DNA from 4 places in the Viridibacillus sp. FSL E2-0187 genome. Region 3 is predicted to be linked to each of the others. Evidence: riboswitches for the same ligand, from Rfam matches in the RefSeq annotation. Region 3 holds a riboswitch; each other region holds the start of a gene.
What was found. A riboswitch is a leader RNA that binds a small molecule or an ion and turns the genes downstream of it on or off. The one in region 3 is predicted to bind cobalamin.
Positions count from the first base shown of each region.

Region 1 (3,318 bases), 2.1 Mb from region 3:
TTTATGGATAGGGGTTACGCCTAATTCTGTAGAAGCTGCCTCAAAGAGCGTTTATACAATTTCACCAAAAACAGTACCGGTGGATAAAACGATGTTGAAATACACTACATATAACAGTAATACCAAGCATTATTATGTTCTACGTTCCTATCTAGAGAAATTGGAGAAAAAAGGTGGCGGAACGCTAGTATTAAAAAAAGGAACTTACACAATTAGTAATACGCTATATGTTCCATCAAATGTAACTATAAAAATGTATGATGGTGTAAGTATTGTCAAAGGTCAGAAAACTGGCACGAGTAAATTTAAAGCTTCAAAATCAATTTTTCAATTCATAAAACCATCAAAAGCCAATAAATCGGGTGTATATGGCAAGTATAATGGTGAAAAGAATATTTCCTTCATAGGAGAAGGTAAAGTAACGATTGATATGAAATACGAGAAAGATAGCATTGCCTTGATCATGGGGCATAACCAAAATATAAAAGTGGAAAACATCCAATTTAAGAATATGTATTCTGGACATTTTATTGAACTAGATGCTTCTAAGAATGTTGTGATACGAAAAAATACGTTTACAAATTCCAAAGCATCAGCAAACAAGAACAAAGAAGCGATTAATATTGATACACCGGATAAAACAACAGCAGGGTGGAGTCAAAAATGGAGCAAGTATGATAAAACGCCAAATCAAAATATAACAATTGAAAACAATAAATTTAAGAATCTTGATAGAGCTATTGGTACCCACAAATATTCAGGTAAAATGTATCATGATAAAGTGATCATTCGTAATAATCAAATTGACAAAACACGCTTGGATGCTATTCGTGTCATGAATTGGACGAATGCTGTTATTGAAAAAAATCTAATCCGGAATGTAGCAAATGGAAATGCTAGTACCCGTGGAATTTTAGCTAGTGGCGCAATCAACCCAACTATTAAAAACAATACTTTTGAGTCAGTAGGAAGAACGATTCAGTTTATGGCTTGGAAGAACAGTGGTCCAGGCTCACAATACGATATTACGTACAATAAGCTAAATGAAGCTAACAAAAAAGCACTTTTAACAAATAAAGCCGTTAATACTTCTGAAACAATTATTCGGATTAACAATACTTACAATGAATTCATAAAAAACACAGAAAAATTACAACTTGCATCAAAGTGATTTTCTGGATAGAAGAGACCTTCAACAATAAGAAGGTCTTTTTTATGCTGAAAGGTCTGGGACAGTAATTGATTCTTAGAAGTTAAAAAATAACAAGACTTAAAATTGATATGGCTTTAAGTTGTAATAACGAATATACTTTATATTAGGAAAACTTTTATTATTTTCATAAAAAATCACATATAGTATTGGAATAGGTGTATTTGTTTAATAGCGAATACTTAAAAGGGAAGTCGGTGAAAATCCGACATGGTCCCGCCGCTGTAAGGGTGAGCCTCATGCACATAAGTCACTGGATAATATCCGGGAAGACGCATGCAGGCGATGAACCTAAGTCAGAAGACCTGCCTGTTCTAAAAATGCTGTTAACCTACGGGAGATAGGGAGGTGTTAGAGTGCTAGGAGACAAATTTGTTCTGAAACTATAAGCATTTCTGACCTTTTTAATTGGGTTAGGAATGCTTTTTTGTATTTGAGTATATTTAATAGTGAAAATTCCGAAAATGAAGGTGAGTAAATATGTTTATAAAAAAATATAATAGACTAAGAAATTTCCCTATTCTACTAGTGATTCTCGTGATTTTTATTACTGGTTGTAGTAACAAAGCAAAAGAACAAGACAATACTGCTGATAAAGATCAATCAAAAGTTGTTACTTTTTCCATGACTGGAGATATAGGCGACTTAAACCCACATACATATTTTCCAAATGAGTTTTTTTCACAAGCTATGGTATACGAATCTCTTGTTTACTACGGGAAGGGTGGGGAAATTCAACCTTGGCTAGCGGAAAGCTGGGATATTTCGAATGATGGTAAAGAATATGTATTCCATCTAAGAAAGGATGTTGAGTTTTCTGATGGTTCGAAGTTTAATGCGGCAATTGTTAAGAAAAACTTCGATACAATTTTAGATAATCGGAAACAACATGAATGGGTAGAGTTAATCAACCAAATCAAAAATACAGAAGCAGTGGATGAATATACATTTAAACTTACTCTTCATAATTCTTATTATCCAACGCTTCAAGAATTAACATACATAAGACCTTTGAGGTTTGTTGGAGAAGCTGCTTTTCCTGACAGCCAAGACACATTTAAAGATGGACTTAAATCTCAAATTGGGACAGGTCCATGGGTACTTAGCGAATATAAAAAGAATGAGTTTGCAGTTTTCACAAGAAATGAAAGGTATTGGGGCACTAAACCGAAAGTAGATAAGGTAGTTGTTAAAGTTATTACAGACGGAGAATCTAGAGTATTAGCATTTGAGAAAAACGAACTCGATTTTATTTTTGGAAATGGCGTAATAAGTCAGGATTCCTTCCAGTTCTTAAAGGATTCGGGGAAATATGAAACTAAATTATCAGAACCTACGGCTACAAGAACATTATTATTTAACACAAACAAAGAAGCAACTAAAGACCATAAAGTGCGATTAGCACTCAATTATGCTTTCAATAAACAGGCTGTAATCGATAATATTTTTTATGGTATGGAAAAAAAGGCAGATACTTTGTTCCCACCTGTTTTGGAATACACAAAAATTGATATAAATCCATATGACTATGACGTTGCGAAAGCAGAACAGTTATTAGATGAAGCAGGGTGGAAAAAGGTAGAGGGTAAACCGTTTAGAGAAAAAGATGGAAAAGAGCTTCAACTAGAGTTCCTATTTAATAGTACGGATAACATCCAAAAGTCGATTGCTGAATTTGTCCAAGGTGATTATAGAAAACTAGGAATTGATATTAGGTTAACTAGTCAGGAAACGAATACTTTCTGGACAACGGCATTCCAAGGAAATTACGATATATTATTTACATCGACATGGGCCGTGCCTTTTGATCCACATTCTTATTTAGCCTCAATTACAACAGATTCGGAAAATGGTGGTCCAGATTATACTGCATTATTGGGTTTGCGAGAAAAGAAGGAAATTGACGAGAAGATAAAAAAAGTACTTTTAACTACAGATGAAAAAGAAAGAAAAATGCTGTATACAGATATTTTATCAACGTTACATGATCGAGCGGTATACTTACCGATTTCTTACCAATCAAATGTCGCTGTTTATCACAAGAATATTAGTGGTTTAGATTTTTTACCTCAAGAAGCTGAGGTACCTTTAACTACAATTGATGTCGA
Region 1 covers NZ_JBBOVG010000001.1:2,610,033-2,613,350, reverse strand. The annotation lists gene MHH85_RS12810 (right-handed parallel beta-helix repeat-containing protein) at 1-1,171, shown strand, start outside; cobalamin riboswitch at 1,350-1,537, shown strand; gene nikA (nickel ABC transporter substrate-binding protein) at 1,691-3,318, shown strand, end outside.
Region 1: it holds a riboswitch for cobalamin, as region 3 does, so the genes downstream of both, nikA (nickel ABC transporter substrate-binding protein) here and metE (5-methyltetrahydropteroyltriglutamate--homocysteine S-methyltransferase) in region 3, are expected to answer to the same signal.

Region 2 (3,318 bases), 1.5 Mb from region 3:
TTCAGTAATGGTCATTGGGACAGTCATTTTACTTGTCGCAACGGTTATTGCTGGTGGTGGAATTTCAAATATAATGAGTGATTTAGTCGCTGAAAATCCGAATCTTGTATCTCCTTATGGTGCAGATCGTAGTTTAACGCCATTATACGTATCGACATTTTGGATTTTAATTGGGATAGGTGTTATAGGCTTACCTCAAATTGCGGTTCGTGCCATGTCATATAAAAACTCAAAAGGCATGCATTCAGCCATTATTATTGGCACAATTGCACTGGCTACAGTTATGTTTGGCATGCATTTAATTGGTGTACTAGCACGTCCTGTACTACCAGGGGTAGAAATAGGTGATAAAGTGATGCCTTTACTGACTTTAAAAGTATTACCACCTTATTTAGCAGGAATTGTACTTGCTGCTCCTATGGCAGCAATCATGTCTACGGTCAATGCTTTACTTATTTTAGTAAGTTCAACTGTTGTAAAAGATATTTACTTAAACTATATAAAACCAACTGCTTCAGACGCACAGATTAAAAAGGCAAGTTTCTATGTGACTACAGTTATTGGAATAGCTGTGGTACTAGTAGCTCTACGACCACCAGATTTACTTATCTGGCTGAACTTATTTGCTTTTGGTGGATTGGAATCTGTATTCCTATGGCCGGTTATATTCGGTCTATATTGGAAAACAGGAAACAAATACGGTGCGATTGCTTCAATGATTATCGGGATTTCATCATATATCTACATCGATCAAATAATGCCAAGTGTATTAGGTATGCATACGGTTACGTTGCCTATTATCTTATCTTTAGTAGCATTTGTTGTAGTAAGTCTTGTTACGAAGGACAAAGTTAAGAATGAGACCTCAATTATTTAATAAAAAACACCAAACTTTCAATTACAAAGTTTGGTGTTTTTTATATGGAAAAATAGGATAAAAATTTTCGTTAGAATAATTGACAGATAACTCAAACTGTTATATATTAATAAAAAATAATAAATTTGTTATATAACAGGAGGTTTCACATGGAAATGTATAGAGAAGGTTATGAAACGTATTGTCTTGCTTGTGAAAATTATGGTATGGAGTCAATGAATTTTTATCTTTATGTGAAAAACTTAACAGTAGAACAGTTAAACGCATTCAATCAACATACGAAGGGAAGCGATGATTACGAAGTCTGATGCCATAGCAATTTTATAAAAACCCTACCCGTTGCTCAAAACAGGTAGGGTTTTGTCATGTTTCTGTTAAATTAAGAGAAAAAAGTCTGAATTTTATTACAATACAAAAATCTAATTTACAATCTAAAACTTTTATGAAATACTTTAGATTAATAGACAATTAAATATTTCTTATAAGAGTGCTTATGTTCATCATAAGCTAAAAGGGAAATCGGTGTAAATCCGATGCAGCCCCGCTACTGTAAGTGTGGATGAAATTGTTGCGAACCACTGGTGCATGTTTAATGCGCTGGGAAGGAACAAGAGTAAATAGATACACAAGCCAGGAGACCTGCTTTTATAATGTAGTTTCAATCTTCGAGGGGGAGATTTGGAGCATCGAAGGCCTTTTTGTATATAACTGTACATTTTTTTGGCATTTCGCCGTCCAAATTCTCTTTACATTGCGTAAAGGGATATTTTTTTGCCCTTATATATATGTTCATCCTTTTGAAGCAAAAACTACAAATAATTCACAAAAAGATATGGGGGATTTCAACATGTACACAAGTAAATGGGTAAGAAAATGGGTAGCACCAATCGGCATGGCAAGTTTATTAGCCTTTTCACAACTACCGGGACAATTGTCAACAGTAAACGCTGCAGAAAATACTTCAGCGACAGTTCAAGTACCAGCGAAAGATGTCAGTTATAAAAACGTTCTAAATTCAACAGCGGCATTTTTACTACAACAAGTGCCTAACCCGTCATTTGGTGATGAAGACTATGTAACAGATTTCGCTCGTGCTAGCGTACCAGTTCCATCTAAATACTATGAAACTTACTATAACAACCTTGTTAAAGAGGTTAAAAGTAAAGATGGTAAAATTTCTGAAGACGTTGGTAAATATTCAAAAGTCATTATTGCATTAACAGCAATCAACAAAGATCCACGTAATGTGGGAGGTTATGATTTAGTTAAATCTATGTATGATACATATTTGGCTACTGAAGAAGCGAAAAAATTAACTAATGGGAATAAATTTCATTTCTTAAACGCTATTGATACGAAAAATTATGATTTATCAAATGAAGCGAAATACGCTGAGATTACAAGAACGAAATTGGTAAATGATTTAGTAAAAGATCAATTTGAAGATGGATCATTTGCATGGTCTCTAGATTATGGGTCTGATAAAGATTCAACGTCAATGACGGCTACTGCTTTAGCACCTTATACAAAGGATGACAAAGTAAAAGCAGCAGTTGAAAAAGCAAATGATTATTTAGGTAAAGAACTAGGTGAACAAGGCGGCTTCTACTCAGAGTGGGCAAAAGGTGACAGTCCTGAAACGGTATCTCAATTCATCATCAATTTAACTTCTAATCAAACAAATCCAAAGACGGATCCACGTTTCATTAAAGGTGATGGTAACTGGGCTGTTTCTAACCTAGTAAATTTTGTAGATAGTGCTACGGGTGGGTTAAAGAGTGGTTTATCACTTAAAATTCCAAACTTAATGTCTTCAGATCAAGGATTACGTGCACTTGCTGCATATAATCGTCTAGAAAACGACAAAAACCGTATTTATGATATGTCAGATGCTGCAGAATCTATTAAATTCTACGCAGTAGATATTGCTGCACCGGTAGTGGAGTCTGTTGGTGATAGCGCAACTGTTGTTAAAGGAAAAGCTACTGCAAATGCTACAGTTTATATTTACAATAACAATAATTTATTAAATAAAGCTAAAGCTGATACTAAAGGGAATTTCTCAGTAACAATTAAAAAACAAGCGGCTGGAAGCAATATTATTGCAATCGCAGAAAATGCTGATGGTGTAAGAAGTAACAATGCCTCGATAGTTGTTAAAGACATTACAGCACCATTACTAGCAACAGCTAACATAGTTAGTGATCAAACAACTATTGTTAAAGGCAAAGCAGAATCTGGTGCGAAAGTTACAATTTATAACGGCTCTAAGTTACTAGCATCAACAACTGCTTCTGCGAAAGGCACATATTCTCTAACAATCAAAAAACAAAAAGCGAATTCAACATTGAAAATTTATGTTACAGATGCTGCTAAAAATAAGAGTAAAGCATACACATTAACTGTAGTAGATAAAACGGCTCCTAAAGCCCCTTCAGTTA
Region 2 covers NZ_JBBOVG010000001.1:1,975,053-1,978,370, reverse strand. The annotation lists gene panF (sodium/pantothenate symporter) at 1-877, shown strand, start outside; gene MHH85_RS09560 (transcriptional regulator) at 1,027-1,185, shown strand; cobalamin riboswitch at 1,346-1,538, shown strand; gene MHH85_RS09555 (Ig-like domain-containing protein) at 1,725-3,318, shown strand, end outside.
Region 2: it holds a riboswitch for cobalamin, as region 3 does, so the genes downstream of both, MHH85_RS09555 (Ig-like domain-containing protein) here and metE (5-methyltetrahydropteroyltriglutamate--homocysteine S-methyltransferase) in region 3, are expected to answer to the same signal.

Region 3 (3,318 bases):
ATACTAATATTCTATCGAAAAATTACTTCAATAATTTTTATTTGTATTCAATGTAAATCCTTTTTTATATTACTTGCAAATAATATTATGAATATTTGCATTACACTATGGTAAGATGGTGATACAACTGAATAACGTGTAGAATTGGGTGCACTATTTACAATAAATAGCTGCTTAAAAGGGAAATCGGTTAGAATCCGATGCTGTCCCGCAACTGTATGTAGGAGCAAACTTTTAAATCCACTGTTAGAACTGTAATGGGAAGGAAAAAGTGAGTGATGATGACAAGCCAGGAGACCTGCCTAGTTTAGTACACACCAAAACCCTACGTGGATAGGAGGTGTTATGTGATAATGAATAGAAACCCTATTTATATGATCACTGTACGACAGCGTATTAGAGAAAGCGTTTGGACTAATGAGGATTTAGAAGTGATAAAAACTTCTGTTTCTAAATATAGAAACGTTTATTCTAGTACGTATTGTCGCAACAGGGAACATATTAATTAATCATAAAAACATCTTTTATTAATTGATAAAAGGTGTTTTTTTAATGAAGAGATAAGGGGAATATGAATGAATATTGAAGAGTTTAAATTACAGTTAAAATCGATGGTGATGCTTTCACAAGTTACAGATACAGTTTGTACTTTATTGCAGGCGAAAAACATGATTGAAAGCTCCATTGAAAATAGTGGAATTGAAAATATTGAAGAAGAATTAGGTAAACTAGAAAAGGCATATTCAAGTGTGTATAACGAACTGGTATATTACTCAAATGATTTGATTGAAGTTAGTATTGAAGAAGAGATGAAAGTGTAACTGATATTTATACTGATAACCAAATTTAACGGTTTGGTAATCATAAAAATATAAATATTGTTAAATTTAGAATATACTGAACAAATTAAAGTTTGTGTGTTATAGTAAGTGAACAATTAAATATCGTGTAGGCTAAGGTGCGCTATTTTAAATTGATAGTCGCTTAAAAGGGAAATCGGTTAGAATCCGATGCTGTCCCGCAACTGTATGTAGGAGCAAACTTTTAAATCCACTGTTAGATTTGTAATGGGAAGGAAAAGTAAGCGATGATGACAAGCCAGGAGACCTGCCTTAGTTTAGTACACACCAAAAAACCTACGCGGATAGGGGGTGTTAGAGAGATTTTTTCAAGGATTATTATATCCTAGTACGATAAGCGAATTTGAAAGGGAATAGTGTGTCTTCTTTTATTATTCCTGATTTTTTTCGGTATTTACTATTTTAAAAATCATCAACCACCTTTTAATGTTTTTCATTAGATGGTGGTTTTTTATTGAATTGGGGGATGGAAAGATGAAAAGTACAGTTATTGGATATCCATATATCGGGCCAAATCGTGAATGGAAAAAAACTATCGAAGCTTTTTGGTCAAAAGAAATAAGTGAACAACAATTCGAAGTACAGATGAAAGAGTATAGATTAGCAAATATTCAAGTTCAGCTAGATGCAAAGATTGACATAGTAACCGTAGGTGATTTTACATACTACGATCGCATGTTAGATTTAGCAGCAATGTTTGGAATTATTCCCGCACGTTATAAATGGAATTCAGATTTAGTATCTCTAGAAACTTACTACGCGATGGCACGTGGAAATCAATCTGCTCCTGCAAGTGAAATGACAAAGTGGTTTAATACGAATTATCACTATATTGTACCTGAGTATGAAGGACAAACTTTAAAATTATTGGACAATAAACCATTGCGCTATTATTTAGAAGCGAAGGAAAACTTTAATGCAGAGCTAAAGCCTACCATCATAGGCCCAGGGACATTTTATTTTTTAACAAAAGAAGTTGCTACGCTGAATAAGCCGTCATATTTACTTCAGTTAATCAATGTCTATAGTCAACTGTTGAGTGATCTTTCTGCAGCCGGTGCAAAATGGATTCAAATAGAAGAACCAATTCTATCAACTTCTTTATCTAAGGAAGATATGAAAATAATCTCAGAAATATATGAACAACTAAACCCTGATAATTACTCCAGCAATTTGCTATTACAAACATATTTTGAGTCAGCAGAATGGTATGAAGAATTGATTAAATTACCTGTAGCAGGCATCGGGCTAGACTTTGTACATGGTCTAGAAGAGAATATTTCTAATATCAAAAAATTTGGATTTCCAAATGATAAAGTTCTAGCAGCGGGTATTATTAATGGTCGTGACATTTGGATTACTCCTTTACAACAATCATTTAAATTGCTAATTGAATTAGAAAGTTTAGTTTCCCCCAATCATCTGTGGATTCAGCCGTCATGTAGCCTAATGCATGTGCCAGTAAGTCTAACAGCAGAAACGAAATTACCAAAAGAGCTATATGAAAACTTAGCATTTGCAAACGAAAAGTTACAAGAGTTAGCTATTTTGAAAAACGCTTTAACAAATAATCGTGATGCAAATCAAGTGGCTTTTGAACAAAATCGATTGACAAGAGAATTGCTAAATAGCAGTTCAGTACGTCAACAAGAAGAAGTACTGAAGAATATTAAAAGGTTGAGTGAAATTCAAATAACACGTCAATCAGCATATGCTATTCGAAAAGATCGTCAACAAAGGCTTTTACAACTACCAGACTTTCCTACAACAACAATTGGTAGCTTCCCACAAACAGCTGAAGTGAAGCGCAATCGTTCACAGCTTAAAAAAGGACTAATTGATAAGGAACAACATGATAATTTCATAAAAAATGAAATAAAAAAATGGATTGCGTACCAAGAAGAACTAGAACTTGATGTTTTAGTTCATGGTGAATTTGAAAGAACAGATATGGTTGAATACTTTGGAGAAAAGCTTGTAGGATTTGCATTTACAGAAAAAGCGTGGGTCGTTTCATATGGATCACGTTGCGTTAAACCACCAATTATTTATGGAGATGTTAGGTGGGAAAAACCAATGACGCTCGACGAAACAGTCTACGCACAATCGTTAACAACTAAACCTGTTAAAGGTATGTTGACCGGGCCTATTACGATTTTAAATTGGTCATTTGTTCGTGACGATGTTCCACGTAGTATAGTAGCTCAGCAAATTGCCTTAGCACTACGTAAGGAAATTGAAGCATTAGAGACTGCTGGTATTCGTATTATTCAAGTAGATGAACCTGCACTTAGAGAGGGTTTACCATTAAAAGCTTCAAAACATGATGCTTATTTGGATTGGTCCGTCGATGCTTTCAAATTAGCTACTTCAGGAGTTGAAGATGAGACACAAATTCATACGCATATGTGTTATTGTGAATTTAATGATTTTATTGAGCCAATTCGTGCACTTGATG
Region 3 covers NZ_JBBOVG010000001.1:463,589-466,906, forward strand. The annotation lists cobalamin riboswitch at 130-320, shown strand; gene MHH85_RS02275 (hypothetical protein) at 348-509, shown strand; gene MHH85_RS02280 (hypothetical protein) at 576-821, shown strand; cobalamin riboswitch at 940-1,129, shown strand; gene metE (5-methyltetrahydropteroyltriglutamate--homocysteine S-methyltransferase) at 1,335-3,318, shown strand, end outside.

Region 4 (3,318 bases), 3.1 Mb from region 3:
CGAAAAAGTGAAAATGAGTAAACGTACAGGTAACGCGGTTACTTTACGTGAACTTGTTGAAGAGGTTGGCTTAGACGCAGTACGTTACAACTTTGCAATGCGTGCAGGTGATTCACATATGGACTTTGACCTTGACCTAGCTGTTAAGCAATCAAATGAAAACCCAGTTTACTATGCACAGTATGCACATGCTCGTATTTCTTCCATCTTGCGCCAAGCAAAAGAACAAGGCTTTGCAGCATCTGAAGAACATTTAGATCTTCTTAATGCAGAGAAAGAAATTGATGTCTTGAAAAAAGTAGGGGACTTCCCACAAGTTGTTGCGGATGCTGCGAAGAATCGCTCTCCACACCGTATTACTAACTACATTCAAGAACTAGCAGCAACTTTCCACAGCTTCTACAATGCTGAAAAAGTATTAGATGCAGACAACAAAGATCGTTCAGAAGCACGCTTATCTCTAATTACAGCAGTTCGTACTACAATCGCAAACGCACTAAAACTTATTGGTGTATCAGCACCTGAGAAAATGTAATGACAGAAAGACCCTTTTAGCTACTGAGATTGAATAAGTTTGTGAATCTAAGAGGTACTTATAAAAAGACTATTTCGCACTGAATAAGTGTGGAATGGTCTTTTGGTTTTTATAAAGAACAAACGAAAGAAAAAAAATTGCGCTAGTTAAAGCTAAAATAGCTACACTTAATCCATTCATGTCACAATTTGTTATTGCTAATAGTTCCACCAAGCCTAGTAACAACTTGGACAAGTATTTAAATTTCTGTATAATTGTACAGGATATAATAAAAAATTGTATATTGTGAGACATGTTGGTTCTTTACTTTCATTAGGTAAAGAGAAAAGGGAAGTCGGTGAAAATCCGACGCGGTCCCGCCACTGTATGTGTGAGTAAGTCGTAATTTGTCACTAAAGCCTAACGCTTTGGGAAGGCACGGCAAGCTGTGATCACGAGCCAGGAGACCTACCAACATGGAGACCACCAATTAGAACTACGCGGATAGAAATGGTGTCAGTAAAAGTGCATTTTGAGTACAGCTATGTATATATTCACTGTCATCGTATCTCTCGTCGTAAAACGAGAGATTTTTTTATGAACAAGGAGGAAATGTAAATGAAGAAAATATGGCAATTTTGTTTAGTGTTTGTTTTAGCACTAGGTGTATTAGTAGGCTGTGGCCAAACGGAAGATACGAAGAAAAAGGAAAATAGTGAGCCAGCGACAGAGCAACAGGTAGCGGGTTATCCATTAACAGAGACTGATGCACTTGGTAATGATGTGAAATTTACAGAAGCACCAAAGAGCATTATTACTTTGGTACCAAGTAACACAGAAATTCTTTTCGCGTTAGGTTTAGAAAAAGAAATTACTGCTGTATCGGATAATGATGATTATCCTAAAGCGGCAACGAAAAAAGAAAAAATCGGTGGCATGAAATTTGACGCCGAGAAAATTATTAGTTTAAATCCAGACGTTGTTTTCGCACACGAAACACTTCTAGGTACTTCAGAAGCAGGTCTCCAACAATTACGTGACGCAGGATTGAAAGTTTTCGTTGTAAAAAATGCTGGGAATTTTGCTGAAACGTATAAAACAATTGAACAAATAGGCCACATTACTGGTAAAGCAGATGAGGCTAAGAAGATTACTGATGATATGAAAGCAAAAGTAAAAGAAGTACAAGCAAAAGTGAAAGATGTAAAACAAAAATCAGCATTCGTCGAAACATCAGATGAACCTAATATTTACACTGCAGGTAAAGATACATTTATGCAAGAAATGTTTGATCTAGCAAATATAAAAAACGTCACAGCAGATCAAACTGGTTGGTTCCAAATTGATCCTGAAGAAATTGTGAAACGTAATCCAGATACAATTATTGTGAAATACAACCATGTAAAAAATATTGTCGAAAAGGTGAAAAAACGCCAAGGGTTCGATAGTATTACAGCTGTTAAAAATGATGCAGTTGTTCAAGTTGATGCGAACTTAACAAGTCGTACAGGTCCTCGTCTTGCTGAAGGATTAGAGGTCATTGCAAAAGCAGTATATCCAGAGGCTTTTGAGTGAGGAAAACCATTTTAGGGTACACCATAGCCTTTGTGATTTTAATTGTTAGCATTTGGCTAGGTGTATCAATTGGTTCTGTAAAAGTACCAATTAGTACGTTATGGAATACGGCAGCGGATCCAACAGCGACGAATATATTGTGGAAAATACGCATGCCGCGTGTTGTGCTTGCAGGGTTAGTAGGAGCCTCACTGGCCATTGCGGGCGCTGCTTTCCAAGGATTGCTTAAAAATCCTCTCGCCGATCCGTATACGTTAGGAGTGTCATCCGGTGCCTCAGTAGGTGCTGTGGTGACGCTCTTTTTCGGCATTTCGACCCCTATTTTTGGTATATACACATTACCAGCCTTCAGCATGCTAGGGGCCTTATTGGCGATGATGGGTGTACTGGCTTTTGCACGATTAGTTGATCGAACTATGAAAATGGAAACTCTGATTTTAACAGGAATTATCGTTAGTTCATTTTTAGGAGCATTAATTTCATTGTTAATTGCGTTAACAGGTGATGAGTTACGGCAAATCATTGGGTGGCTTATGGGAAGCGTTTCAATGCGTGGATGGCCATATGTCAAGATGGTGTGGCCTTTTGTACTCATCGGATCATTTTTATTATGGTTAAACCGTCGTGAATTAAATGCGATGTTATTTGGAGAAGAACGTGCCAAGTATCTTGGTGTTGACGTGAAGAAAAGCAAAATTCTGATATTAATAGGCGGATCTATGTTAACAGGTGCTGCAGTTGCAGTTTCTGGAACAATTGGCTTTGTAGGACTCGTTGTACCACATATGACACGACTATTATTTGGAGCAGATCACCGTCACTTGTTGCCTTTATCGTTTTTAAATGGAGCATCATTATTAATTGTTTGTGATTTATTTGCTCGTACAATTATTTCTCCAACAGAGTTACCAATAGGTGTCATTACTGCACTTATTGGGGCGCCAGTATTTTCATATATCTTTTTCCGACAAAGAAGAACGAAAGGTGCGTAAGTATGCTTACTGTAGAAAATATTACTGGAGGCTATGACGCCACCAGGCCAATAATTCAAGACGTTTCGTTTAGCGTGAAAAAGGGCGAAATTCTTGGCGTATTAGGACCAAATGGTAGCGGCAAATCCACATTATTAAAAGTGATTAGTGGTATCTTGCCATCAACAACTGGTCAAGTACTTATCGAAGAACAAAATATTAAAGATTTCTCACCGAAGGAATTTGCGCGCAAAATGG
Region 4 covers NZ_JBBOVG010000001.1:3,577,270-3,580,587, reverse strand. The annotation lists gene argS (arginine--tRNA ligase) at 1-535, shown strand, start outside; cobalamin riboswitch at 815-1,004, shown strand; gene MHH85_RS17380 (ABC transporter substrate-binding protein) at 1,133-2,089, shown strand; gene MHH85_RS17375 (FecCD family ABC transporter permease) at 2,098-3,081, shown strand; gene MHH85_RS17370 (adenosylcobinamide amidohydrolase) at 3,084-3,318, shown strand, end outside.
Region 4: it holds a riboswitch for cobalamin, as region 3 does, so the genes downstream of both, MHH85_RS17380 (ABC transporter substrate-binding protein) here and metE (5-methyltetrahydropteroyltriglutamate--homocysteine S-methyltransferase) in region 3, are expected to answer to the same signal.